2 regions of the Pseudomonas baltica genome follow, and region 2 is predicted to be linked to the other one. Evidence: predicted binding sites of a transcription regulator. Region 2 holds the regulator's gene; the other holds the start of a gene.
The links. Region 2 encodes sigma-54, which starts transcription at its own class of promoters, with help from an activator protein. Its sites were predicted from a motif close to ANTGGCATNNANNTTGCTNT; they were not measured.
Positions count from the first base shown of each region.

Region 1: a site for sigma-54 is predicted at 2,101-2,120, ahead of REH34_RS06150 (flagellar basal body rod protein FlgF). Genes of this name have one in related genera too.

Region 1 covers NZ_CP134771.1:1,416,862-1,422,840, forward strand. The annotation lists gene flgH (flagellar basal body L-ring protein FlgH) at 1-388, opposite strand, end outside; gene flgG (flagellar basal-body rod protein FlgG) at 465-1,250, opposite strand; gene REH34_RS06150 (flagellar basal body rod protein FlgF) at 1,302-2,048, opposite strand; gene flgE (flagellar hook protein FlgE) at 2,330-3,658, opposite strand; gene REH34_RS06160 (flagellar hook assembly protein FlgD) at 3,689-4,390, opposite strand; gene flgC (flagellar basal body rod protein FlgC) at 4,406-4,852, opposite strand; gene flgB (flagellar basal body rod protein FlgB) at 4,856-5,266, opposite strand; gene cheR (protein-glutamate O-methyltransferase CheR) at 5,594-5,979, opposite strand, start outside.
Region 2 covers NZ_CP134771.1:2,511,830-2,517,808, reverse strand. The annotation lists gene REH34_RS11135 (superoxide dismutase) at 1-366, shown strand, start outside; gene REH34_RS11130 (ZIP family metal transporter) at 402-1,295, shown strand; gene REH34_RS11125 (HPr family phosphocarrier protein) at 1,334-1,606, opposite strand; gene rapZ (RNase adapter RapZ) at 1,623-2,480, opposite strand; gene ptsN (PTS IIA-like nitrogen regulatory protein PtsN) at 2,483-2,947, opposite strand; gene hpf (ribosome hibernation-promoting factor, HPF/YfiA family) at 2,959-3,270, opposite strand; gene REH34_RS11105 (RNA polymerase factor sigma-54) at 3,348-4,841, opposite strand; gene lptB (LPS export ABC transporter ATP-binding protein) at 5,024-5,749, opposite strand; gene lptA (lipopolysaccharide transport periplasmic protein LptA) at 5,749-5,979, opposite strand, start outside.

The DNA of each region.
Region 1 (5,979 bases), 1.1 Mb from region 2:
GGCTGTTGCCGTTGGTGGCGCGGTCGCCGCTGTAGCCGGCATTGAGGTTGGCGTCGCCCGAATGCACACCGCTGCCGAACAGCGAAGTGATACCCATGGTGGTGGCGCTGGTCTTGGCGATCTTGGAGTTCGCCGTTTTACTGGCGGCGGTCTTCTCGTTCAGGGTGATGGTGATGATGTCACCGATCCGGAACGCCTTGCGGTCGCCGTACATGTTCTGCTCGAACCCGGCCTGGTAGATCGAGCCGTTGTTGGCCGCTGCCGGCAATGGTGTGCGTGGCAACACCGGGGCGTAGTACGGGTCGTTTGGCTTGGGCTGAGGGCCCATGCAGCCAGCGAGCAAAGTGATTCCACTCAAGGCGATGACGGTAACGAACAAACGACTCATGACTTTCGACCTCACGGTGTAACAGGCGCCTGGGCGCCAACAGACGGACAGTGGTTTGAACAGATTGACTAACGCCTTACAGGTTCTGCGTGACGTACTGCAGCATGGAGTCGGCGGTGGAGATCACTTTGGAGTTCATCTCGTAGGCACGCTGGGTGGTGATCATGTTCACCAGTTCTTCCACGGTGCTGACGTTGGAGTTTTCCAGGGTGTTCTGCAGCGTCGTGCCCAGGCCATTGAGGCCAGGCGTACCGGCTTGCGGTGCACCACTGGAAGCGGTTTCCAGGTACAAGTTGCTTCCTATGGACTGCAAACCGCCCGGGTTGACGAAGTCGGCGATCTGCAGGTTGCCGATGACCTGAGCGGCGGCGCTGCCAGGCACGGTGACCGACACGGTGCCGTCGGTGCCGACGGTGAAGGTCTGGGCATCGCTAGGCACGACGATGGCCGGGTTCAACGCCATGCCGCTGGAAGTGACGATCTGGCCAGTGGAATCCAGGTGGAAGGTGCCGTCGCGGGTGTAGGCGGTGGTGCCGTCCGGCTGGGTGATCTGGAAGAAACCGTGACCGTTGACGGCCAGGTCCAGCGGCTGATCGGTGGTTTGCAGGGAACCTGCGGTGAAGTTCTTCTGCGTGCCGACGATGCGCACACCGGTACCGACCTGCAGGCCCGATGGCAGCTCGGTGTCTGCGGTGGACTGAGCGCCTGGCTGGCGTTTGATCTGGTACAGCAGATCCTGGAATTCGGCGCGATCACGTTTGAAGCCCGTGGTCGATACGTTGGCCAGGTTGTTGGAAATGGTAGTGAGGTTCAAGTCCTGGGCTTGAAGGCCGGTCTTGCTGACCCAAAGTGCTGGAAGCATGGTATTCGTCTCCTCGGGCGCCGGTTCGTCGGCGCGGGTTTCAGATAATTCTTAAGATTGCAAAACGCGGGCCATGGCCTGGTCATCTTCCTTGGCCGTGGACATCATTTTGATGTGCATTTCAAATTGCTTCGAAAGCTCCAGCACCGACGTCATCTCTTCCACGGCGTTGACGTTGCTCGCCTCCAGAAAGCCGGACGTCACTTGCACGTCGGCATTCACCGGGGCAGCCTTGCCGTCAGCGGTATGGATCAGGCCATCGACACCCTTGGTCATGTTCTTGAGGTCGGGTTTGACCAGCTTGATGCGGTCTACCTGCGCCAAGGCCTGAGGCGACTGCCCCATGCCGCGGACGCTGATGGTGCCGTCGCTGCCGATCTCGATCTTCTCATCCGGCGGCACCGCAATCGGCCCGCCGTTGCCCATGACCGGCAAGCCGCTGCCGGTGCGCAACACGCCCAGGGCATCGATGTTGAGGCTCGCCGAGCGGGTATAGGCTTCCTTGCCATCCGGGGTCTGCACCGCGATCCAGCCATCACCGCCACTGCCGCTGACGGCAATGTCGAGGTCACGGCCTGTTTCGATCATGGCGCCGGGCTGAAAATCGGTCGCCGGGCGCTCGGTCATGGCATAGGCGCGCGAGGGAAAGGTGTCGCCGAATACCGGCATCGAACGCGCCTGCTCCAGATCGCGCTGGAAGCCATTGGTGGAAACGTTGGCCAGGTTGTTGGCGTGCACCTTCTGCGCGAGCGCGTTCTGGCTGGCGCCGGTCATGGCTACATAAAGTAATTTGTCCACACTGTATCTCCGGTGACGGGCGACTGCCGGTTAGCGAATCGATAACAGTGCTAGAGCAATTAGTGGGCCAACTTTGAAAAGACCGCTACAAGCCTTGATTTAGAAGGATTGCGCATTGGAGCGAGGGAATGGTGAGCTGTATCAAGACGGAAATACGGCGCCCTGTTGCCAGGAGCGGCAAACTACCGCCGTCGGTTTTTTTGACGCGTTATACGAGGCAGTGCAAATCCCATTGCGGGAGCGACCGGGGTCGCTCCCGCAGGGTTTTCAGAGCGGGTCGATTACACCGACTGGATCAGCGTCTGCATGATGGTGCTTTGAGTCGAGATAGTCTTGGCGTTCGCCTGATAGTTGCTTTGTTCCTTGATCAGGTTGACCAGCTCCGAGGTCAGGTCGACGTTGGAGTCTTCCAGCGCGTTGGACTGGATGCTGCCCAAGGTCCCGGTTTCCGGCGTACCGATGACCGGCACGCCCGACGCGTACGACTCTTTCCACTTGGTGCCGCCGATCGGCGTCAGGCCCTGGACGTTGGCGAAGTTGGCGATTGCCACCTGGCCGATGGTCTTGCTCTGGCCGTTGGTGAAGGTGGCGAACAGCGAACCGGAGGAGTCCACGCTCAGGCTCGACAGCTCGCCGGTGGCGTAGCCGTCTTGCGTCTTGGCGGTAACGGCCGACGTCGCGTTGTACTGGGTGACGGAGGTCATGTCCAGGGTGATAGCCGCTGACGCAGTCGAACCGTTGCTGACCCAAGTACCGGCGGCATTCTGCGTGGCAGGGCTCCAGTTAGCCAGGCTGAACACACCGTTGACCACGCTCAGGCCAGCCGCGGCAGGCGAAACCGGCGTGGTGATGTTGGCGGTATCCAACGCACCCGAGGACGTGAAGCTGATCGGGTTGACCAGCGGATCGGTACCAGTGGTGGTATTGGTCGGGTCGGTCGGGTTGCGACCATCGACCGTGGTGTACATGGTCCAGTTGTTGCTGGAATCCTTGGCGAAATACTGGTTCAGCTGGTGCGAGTTACCCTGGCTGTCGAAGATTTCGGTGTTGTAGGTAAAGTTGTAGCTGTTGACGTTAGTGGCGTCGAACGGGGTCACGGTCGGCGTCGCCGCGCTGGAGTTGAGGTTCAGCGTCTCGGACATGGTCGACGTGGGCTTGGGGCTGAGGTTCGAGGTATCAATCTTCAGATTGCTGAGCACACCCGTCTGCAGGGTGCCGTTGGCATCCACCGAGTAGCCTTGCAGGTTGGCGCCCGAGCTGTCGACGATGTAGCCCGACTTGTCGCTGGAAAACGCACCGGCACGGGTGTAGACCTTGGTGCCGTTGTCGCTCATGGTAAAGAAACCGTCACCGTTGATGGCCAGGTCGAGGCTCTGGTCGGTGGTGCTGATGTTGCCCTGGTTGAACAACTGTGCCACTGATTGGGTCTGCACGCCGCTGCCGACGGTGGTGCTACCTGCCGTGGCCTTGATCGAGGCGGCATACTGGTCGGCGAATTCCGTGCGCGACGCCTTGAAGCCAGTGGTGGCGACGTTGGCGATGTTGTTGCCTGTTACATCCAGCGCTTTGTTGGCTGCCGCCAGACCGCTGAGACCGATATTGAAAGACATGCTGCTACTCCTGCGGCGGTGAGCCGGCCGTTAATTGGCGATCGTCTGGACTTTCGAGAGGGCCACGCTGCTGCCCCCAGCGAGATTAAGGGTCATTTCACCACCACTGGTGGTTGCCATGGTCACACTGCTGACCGTGGCAGGCAGGTACGTCGTTGCAGCCGTAGCGACACCATCGAGGGTCGTCGTGGCCTTGAAGCTGTAGTTACCGGCAGGCTCGGCAACACCCGAGGAGTTGAGGCCATCCCAGGTAAAGGCGGAGTTGCCGGTGGACTGGACACCCAGATCGATGGTATCGACCAGGCTGCCGGTGCTGTCGTACACACCCACGGTCGTCGCGGTGCTGGCACCGGTGACGGCCACCGTACCGGTGATGCCCTTGGTGGGATCGAGCACGGCCGTGTCGCTTGCCACGACCACCGAGCGACCGACCAGCGAGGAGGCTTGCAGCGCCTGCGACGATTGGTAGGTGGTGGCCAGGCTGTCGACCGTGGTGTTGAGGTTCTGCATGCTTTCAAGGCTGCTGAACTGGGCCATCTGCGACACGAACTGAGTGTTGTCCGTAGGGCTGAGCGGGTCCTGATTCTTGAGCTGGGTGACCAGCAATTGCAGGAACGCATCTTTGCCCAACGCGCTGCCGGCGGTGCCGGTAGACGGGTCGGTGGTGCTGGTAGTCGCTTGGTACTGGGCCAGTGCGGCGGCGCCAGTTGCCGTGGTTGAAGTCGTCGTCATGCTTTTGCGCCCCTATCACTGACCGAGGGTCAGGACCTTCTGCATCATGGTTTTCGCGGTGTTCATAATGTCCGCATTGGTCTGGAAGGAGCGGCTGGCGGAAATCATGTCCGCCATCTCTTCAACCACGTTCACGTTCGGGTAATACACATAGCCATCCTTGTTGGCGGCCGGCGAGCTGGGCTCGTAGCGCGCTTCCAGGTTGCTCTGATCTTCGACCACACCCGATACCTGCACACCGGCGCCCGACGAGTCGGAGTCGGCGAACAGCGAACCGCTGTCGCCGTTGCCCTGAGCGTTCTGGAACATGGTGGCGAATACGGGGTGGCGCGCACGGTAGGTCTTGTCGATGCTCGACGAGACGGTCTCGGCGTTGGCGATGTTACTGGCGACGGTATTCAGGCGAGTGGTCTGAGCACTCATGCCAGTACCGGCAATGTTGAAAACGCTGGCTAGAGACATGGCTTAATCCCCGCGCAGGGCCGAGATCAGCCCTTTGAATTTACTGTTTAACAAAGTGAAGCTGGCCTGAAAGTCCACCGAGTTCTGCGCGTAGTTCGATTGCTCGATCTGCGAGTCGACGGTGTTCTGGTCCAGCGACGGTTGAGTCGAAATGCGGTACATCAGCGCCGGATCGCCACCACTGTTGACGCCGGAAGCGTCGATATGACGGGCGTCGGTGGTTTCCAGGCTGAAGGCGCCATTGCTGGTGGTATCGCTCTGCTGCTTGAGGACAGCGGCGAAGTCCAGATCCCGAGCCTTGTAGTTCGGGGTATCGGCGTTGGCGATGTTGTTGGCCAGGACCTCGGCGCGCTGGGCCCTGAACTTCAATGCCTGTTCGCTGATGCCGAGCGCTTTGTCGAAACTGATGCTCATGTCTGAAACCCTTCGCGGCAGAGCTGATTCTCTTGTCAGAGATATAGCAATGCCTGTGCCAACTTTCATAAAGTCTGGAAAGGCTTGATCTAGAGGGGTTAGAGCAGATCGCCAGTACGGCAATGAGGGCGGCAATGCCAGAAAAGCGGCAATCCGATTCCGCCACGTGACGGCAAAGCGGCAATGCCCGCGTCAGTTTTGACGCCATTTTTACTGCTACCTGAAAACATTTGTGGGAGCCCGATTGCGCGTCAGGCGGCGAAGCCTTTAACAGCTTCGCCGCCTGATGCGCAATCGGGCTCCCACAGGGGGGGGTGATGCGGTGGGTCATTTAGCCTGGTAGATGATCCCCGGACTGCACTGGACCATCTGGTAATGATCCGGCAAGCCATTGAGCGCCTCGCTGGCCCCCAGAAACAGATAGCCGCCCGGCTTGAGGGTGCCATGGATACGCATGAGGATGTCCTTTTTCACCTGCGCGGAAAAGTAGATCAGCACGTTGCGGCAAAAGACGATATCGAACTTGCCCAGGCTGGCATAACTGTCCAGCAGGTTGAACGAGCGAAACTCCACGCGACTGCGAATCGGCGCCTTGATCGCGTAGCGACCACCGCCCTTGGGATCGAAGTAGCGCTGCAGACGATCCGGCGACAAGCCGCGCCCCAGTGCCAGGCTGTCGTACTCACCGCTCTTGCAGTTGGTGAGCATCGTGC
Region 2 (5,979 bases):
TTGTTCTGGACCGTCATGGCGCCTGATGCCGGTGGTACACCGACGGGGCCGGTGGCCAAGGCCATCGACGAGCAGCTGGGTGGTTTCGACGCCTTCAAGGACGCATTCACCAAGGCCGCCGTGTCGCGCTTCGGTAGCGGTTGGGCGTGGCTGAGCGTCACCCCGGAGAAAAAACTGGTGGTCGAAAGCAGCGGCAACCAGGACAGCCCGCTGATGCACGGCAATACGCCGATCCTCGGTTTGGACGTCTGGGAACACGCCTATTACCTGAAGTATCAGAACCGCCGCCCGGAATACATCTCGGCGTTTTACAGCGTGATCAACTGGGCCGAAGTCGAGCGCCGTTACCAGGCTGCCGTGGCCTGATCATCGCCTTTGTATGACTCTGCCCAAGGCCTTTTATGCGTTCTGATAGTCTGTCGATCAGCGGTGGGCGTATGTCTCGCCTGACTTTGGGTGCCCTGCTGTTGTTGATCGGCATGGCGGCGCTGGTGGGCACGGCATTGGCCTGGGTCGACCTTGATCCACCGATGATGCGGGCCCTCGAAGGCGGAGCGATCTGTGCCTTGGGTACGGCGCTGGGCGCTGTTCCGGTATTGGTGATTCGCAGTATGCCCGTGGCGATCGCCGATTGCCTGTTGGGTTTCGGCGCCGGTGTCATGCTGGCTGCAACGGCGTTCTCGCTGGTCATGCCCGGTATCGATGCAGCGCAAAGCATCGGTCTTGGGCGTTGGGGGGCGGGAGGCTTGATCAGCTTCGGCATCATGTTCGGGGCGTTTTGCCTGTTCTTGCTGGACCGCAAAGTGTCAGCTCCTGGGCCAGAGTTACTGGTGGGTGACCCAGCCCACCCGCACATCCCTGCGCGTATCTGGGTTTTCGTGATCGCCATCGTCGCTCACAATATTCCTGAAGGGATGGCCGTTGGTGTATCGGCGGGCGGTGCCATGCCGGACGCCAACAGCCTGGCCATGGGCATTGCACTGCAGGATGTGCCGGAAGGCTTGGTCATTGCGCTGGTGCTGGCCGGGGCGGGGATGTCGCGGTTCAAGGCGTTTCTGATTGGCGCCGCGTCCGGGCTGGTGGAGCCAGTGGCGGCGGTGCTCTGTGCCTGGTTGGTGCGTTTGGGGGAGGTTCTGCTGCCGCTCGGGCTTGCCTTCGCTGCGGGGGCCATGTTGTTGGTGGTGACCCAGGAAATCATCCCCGAATCCCGGGCCAACGGCCACCATCGACTGGCCAGCGCAGGCCTGTGCGTAGGGTTCTGCCTGATGATGCTGATGGATACCGCTTTGGGTTAGCGGGGAAGGGCGCAAATCAATCCTGTGTGGGCACGGTATTATTCGCCTTCGTCGAACTTGTCGTTTATCAGTTTCACCAATCCATCCAGAGCGTCCTGCTCCTGCTCACCCTCGGTGCTCAGGTGGATCTGTGTGCCTTTGCCGGCTGCCAGCATCATCACGGCCATGATGCTTTTACCATCGACCATGGTCTCAGGGGTGCGGCCGACACGGACCTGACAGGGAAAACGGCCGGCGACGCCGACGAACTTGGCGGCCGCGCGGGCATGCAAGCCAAGCTTGTTGATAATGGTGATTTCAAGAGCGGGCATCGCGGGGTGGGTCCTTTCAGCTGAGGTCGCGGTGGCGGACCTGGACATTCTTGAGGGCAGGTTGCAGCAGCTTGCCCAAGCGTTCGGTGAGATATACCGAACGATGGTGCCCGCCGGTGCAGCCGATGGCGATCGTCACGTAAGCACGGTTGCTGGCGGCAAAGCGCGGCAGCCATTTGAGCAGGTAGCCGGAGATGTCCTGGAACATCTCTTCGACATCCGGCTGAGCGGCCAGGTAGTCGGCCACCGGTTGATCCAGCCCCGATTGCTCGCGCAATTCGGGCTTCCAGTAGGGGTTGGGCAGGCAGCGCACGTCAAAGACCACGTCGGCGTCAACCGGCATTCCGCGTTTGAACCCGAAGGACTCGAACAGGAAAGCCGTGCCCGCTTCGGGTTTGTCCAGCAGCCGCAGTTTGATGATGTCGCGCAGCTGATAGAGGTTGAGGCTGGTGGTGTTGATCTTGAGGTCGGAGAGGTCTGCAATCGGCCCCAGCAGATCGCTTTCGACACGAATGGCTTCGGCGAGGGAGCGATTGGCGCTGCTCAGCGGGTGTCGCCGGCGAGTTTCGGAAAAGCGTTTGAGCAGTGTCTCTTCGTCGGCATCCAGATAAAGCACGTCGCACTGGATATGACGGCCGCGGACTTCATCGAGCAGCTCCGGGAAGCGGCTCAGATGGCTGGGCAGATTGCGGGCATCGATGGAGACGGCTACCAGTGGCTGGGCCAGTTCGGTATGGATCAGTGCGCGCTCCGCCAGCTCGGGCAGCAAGCCGGCCGGCAGATTATCGATGCAGTAGAAGCCGTTGTCTTCCAGTACATCCAGGGCTGTGCTCTTGCCGGAGCCGGAGCGACCGCTGACGATGATCAAACGCATGATTACTGACCGTTCTGGGCGTCCAACACGACTTGGTACAGGGCCTCGCTACTGCTGGCCTTGCGTAGGTTGTCACGAACTTCCTTTCGATCGAGCATGCTGGCGATCTGGCGGAGCAATTCGAGGTGTGCGTCGGTGGCAGCCTCGGGCACCAACAACACGAACAACAGATCCACCGGCTCGCCGTCGATTGCATCGAAATCTATGGCGTGTTGCAAATGGAGCAGGGCACTGATGGGCGCGTCACAACCCTTCAGGCGGCAATGGGGGATGGCGATACCGTTGCCAAAACCGGTCGAGCCGAGTTTTTCACGGGCAAGCAACGCTTCGTACACGGTCTGCTGAGGCAGCGCGGGCACCTGTTCAGCGATCAGATCGGCGATCTTTTCGATGGCGTTTTTTTTACTGCTCCCCAGCACGTTCACGAGGGAACGGCCAGGGGTCAGGATATTTTCAAGTCGGATCATGGGTTGGGGTATCAGCGAGCAGCAGCACCTTGAAGCTGGCTTAGCTGTTTTTCCTTATGCTTGAGCAATTGTCGGTCGAGCTTGTCGGTCAGCAGGTCGATGGCAGCGTACATGTCATCATGTTCGGCATTGGCAACGATATCCTTGGCGCCAGCGACGTGCAGGGTGGCTTCGATTTTCTGTTTCAGCTTCTCGACCTCCATGATCACCTGCACGTTGGTAATCTTGCCGACGTGCCGCTCAAGTTTGGCGAGTTTTTCGCCTACGTAGCTGCGCATGGGCTCGGTCACATCCAGTTGGTGTCCACTGATGTTGACTTGCATACCGCTTCTCCTTATTGCCAGTGCATAAAGAGACAGGCTGAAGGCCTGCCACTGGAACGCTGTGGCGCATCCAGGCGCTACATCAACCGCTTGCGTTCGCTGGAGGGAGCGATTCCCAAAGACTCGCGATACTTGGCGACGGTGCGACGTGCTACCTGGATGCCTTGTGCCTCCAGTAAACCAGCGATCTTGCTGTCGCTCAATGGCTTTTTCTGATTTTCCGCTGCGACCAGTTTCTTGATGATTGCCCGAATCGCCGTAGACGAGCATTCACCGCCTTCGGAGGTGCTGACATGGCTTGAAAAAAAGTATTTCAATTCATAGATGCCGCGGGGCGTGTGCATGTATTTCTGCGTGGTGACCCGTGAAATCGTCGATTCGTGCATGCCGACCGCTTCGGCGATATCGTGGAGGACCAGCGGCTTCATGGCCTCGTCGCCGTAGTCCAGGAAGCCGCGTTGGTGCTCGACGATCTGCGTGGCGACCTTCATCAGGGTCTCGTTGCGGCTCTGCAGGCTCTTGATGAACCAGCGGGCTTCCTGCAGCTGGTTACGCATGAAGGTATTGTCGGCGCTGGTATCGGCGCGGCGGACAAAGCCTGCGTACTGAGGGTTGACCCGCAGGCGCGGCACGCTTTCCTGGTTTAGCTCGACCAGCCAGCGCTCGTTGTCCTTGCGCACGATGACGTCAGGGACCACGTATTCGGGTTCGGAAGATTCGATCTGCGAGCCTGGGCGTGGGTTGAGGCTCTGGACCAGTTCGATGACCTGGCGCAGTTCGTCTTCCTTGAGCTTCATGCGGCGCATCAGCTGGCTGTAATCGCGGCTGCCGAGCATGTCGATGAAGTCAGTGACCAAGCGCTGCGCTTCCGCCAGCCAGCGAGTGCGCGGGGGCAACTGGCGCAATTGCAGTAGCAGGCATTCGCTGAGGTTGCGCGCGCCGATCCCGGACGGCTCGAATTGCTGGATGCGGTGGAGAACGGCTTCAACCTCGTCGAGCTCGATATCGAGCTCCGGGTCGAACGAGTCGCAGACTTCCTGCAAGGTCTCGTCCAGGTAGCCCTGGTTGTTGATGCAGTCGATCAGGGTCACGGCGATCAAACGATCGGTATCCGACATCGGCGCGAGGTTCAATTGCCAGAGCAAATGGCTCTGCAGGCTCTCGCCAGCCGAGGTACGGGTGGTGAAGTCCCACTCGTCATCGTCATTGCTGGGCAGGTTGCTGGCGCTGGTTTGGTAGATGTCTTCCCAGGCGGTATCGACCGGCAGCTCGTTGGGAATACGCTCTCCCCATTCGCCTTCTTCGAGGTTGTCGACGGTAGGGGCGCTGCTCTCGAACGTGGGCTCCTGGATGTCCGGCGTGGTTTTCTGCTCGATATTGTCCGCCAGCGGATCGCTGTTATCGAAGTCGTCACCTTCCTCCTGGCGTTCGAGCATAGGATTGGATTCCAGCGCTTCCTGGATTTCCTGTTGGAGATCCAGAGTCGATAGCTGGAGAAGGCGGATGGCCTGTTGCAACTGCGGTGTCATCGTCAGTTGCTGGCCCATTCTTAGGACGAGCGATGGTTTCATGGCTGGGGCTTAACACCTTATTCGCCGGCGCAGAGCGCCATCCACTACAAGGCGCCGAAGCGCCCGGCTTTATGTCGTAAGCAAATTATATGCCTGAAACCCGAGTGTTTGCCTAGAGCGTTTGTCCAATTTAAACCAAAAGGTTTGGAGGACCGCGGAAAACGCTCCGGGCGCGGGGACTTCTACAGGCGGAACTCGTGCCCGAGGTACACTTCCTTGACCAGCTCATTGGCCATGATAGCGGCTGCGTTGCCTTCGGCAATCAGTTGCCCATCGCTGACGATGTATGCGGTTTCGCAGATGTCCAGCGTCTCACGTACGTTGTGGTCGGTGATCAGAACGCCGATGCCCTTGGCCTTGAGGTGGTGGATGATCTGCTTGATGTCGCCGACCGAGATAGGGTCCACGCCCGCGAAGGGTTCGTCCAGCAGGATGAACTTGGGCGCCGTGGCCAGGGCCCGGGCAATCTCCACGCGGCGGCGTTCGCCGCCGGACAGACTCATGCCGAGGTTGTCACGGATGTGGGTAATGTGGAATTCCTGCAAGAGGCTTTCGAGTTCCTTGCGCCGGGCATCGCCGTCGAGCTCCTTGCGGGTCTCGAGGATGGCCATGATGTTGTCGGCGACCGAGAGCTTGCGAAAGATCGAAGCTTCCTGCGGCAGATAGCCGATACCGGACTTGGCGCGACCGTGCATGGGCTGGTGGCTGACGTCGAGGTCGTCGATCAGCACGCGCCCTTGGTCGGCCTGAACCAGGCCGACGATCATGTAGAAGCACGTGGTCTTGCCCGCGCCGTTGGGGCCCAGCAGGCCTACGATCTGTCCGCTGTCGATCGACAGGCTGACATCGCGCACGACTTGCCGGCCCTTGTAGGCCTTGGCCAGGTGTTGTGCTTTGAGGGTCGCCATTAATTGGCCTTCTGGTCGGCAGGCTTGTTCTTCGGCTGGATCACCATGTCGATACGAGGGCGCGGCGCAGTGATCTTGGAGCCATTGCCACGGCCAGCGTTGACCACCTGCTTGACGGTGTCGTAGACGATCTTCTCGCCTTCGGAGGTGTTGCCATCATTGATGACCTTGGCCTTGTCGATCAGCACGATACGGTTTTGCGGCGCAAAGTACTGGATGGTGACGCCCCA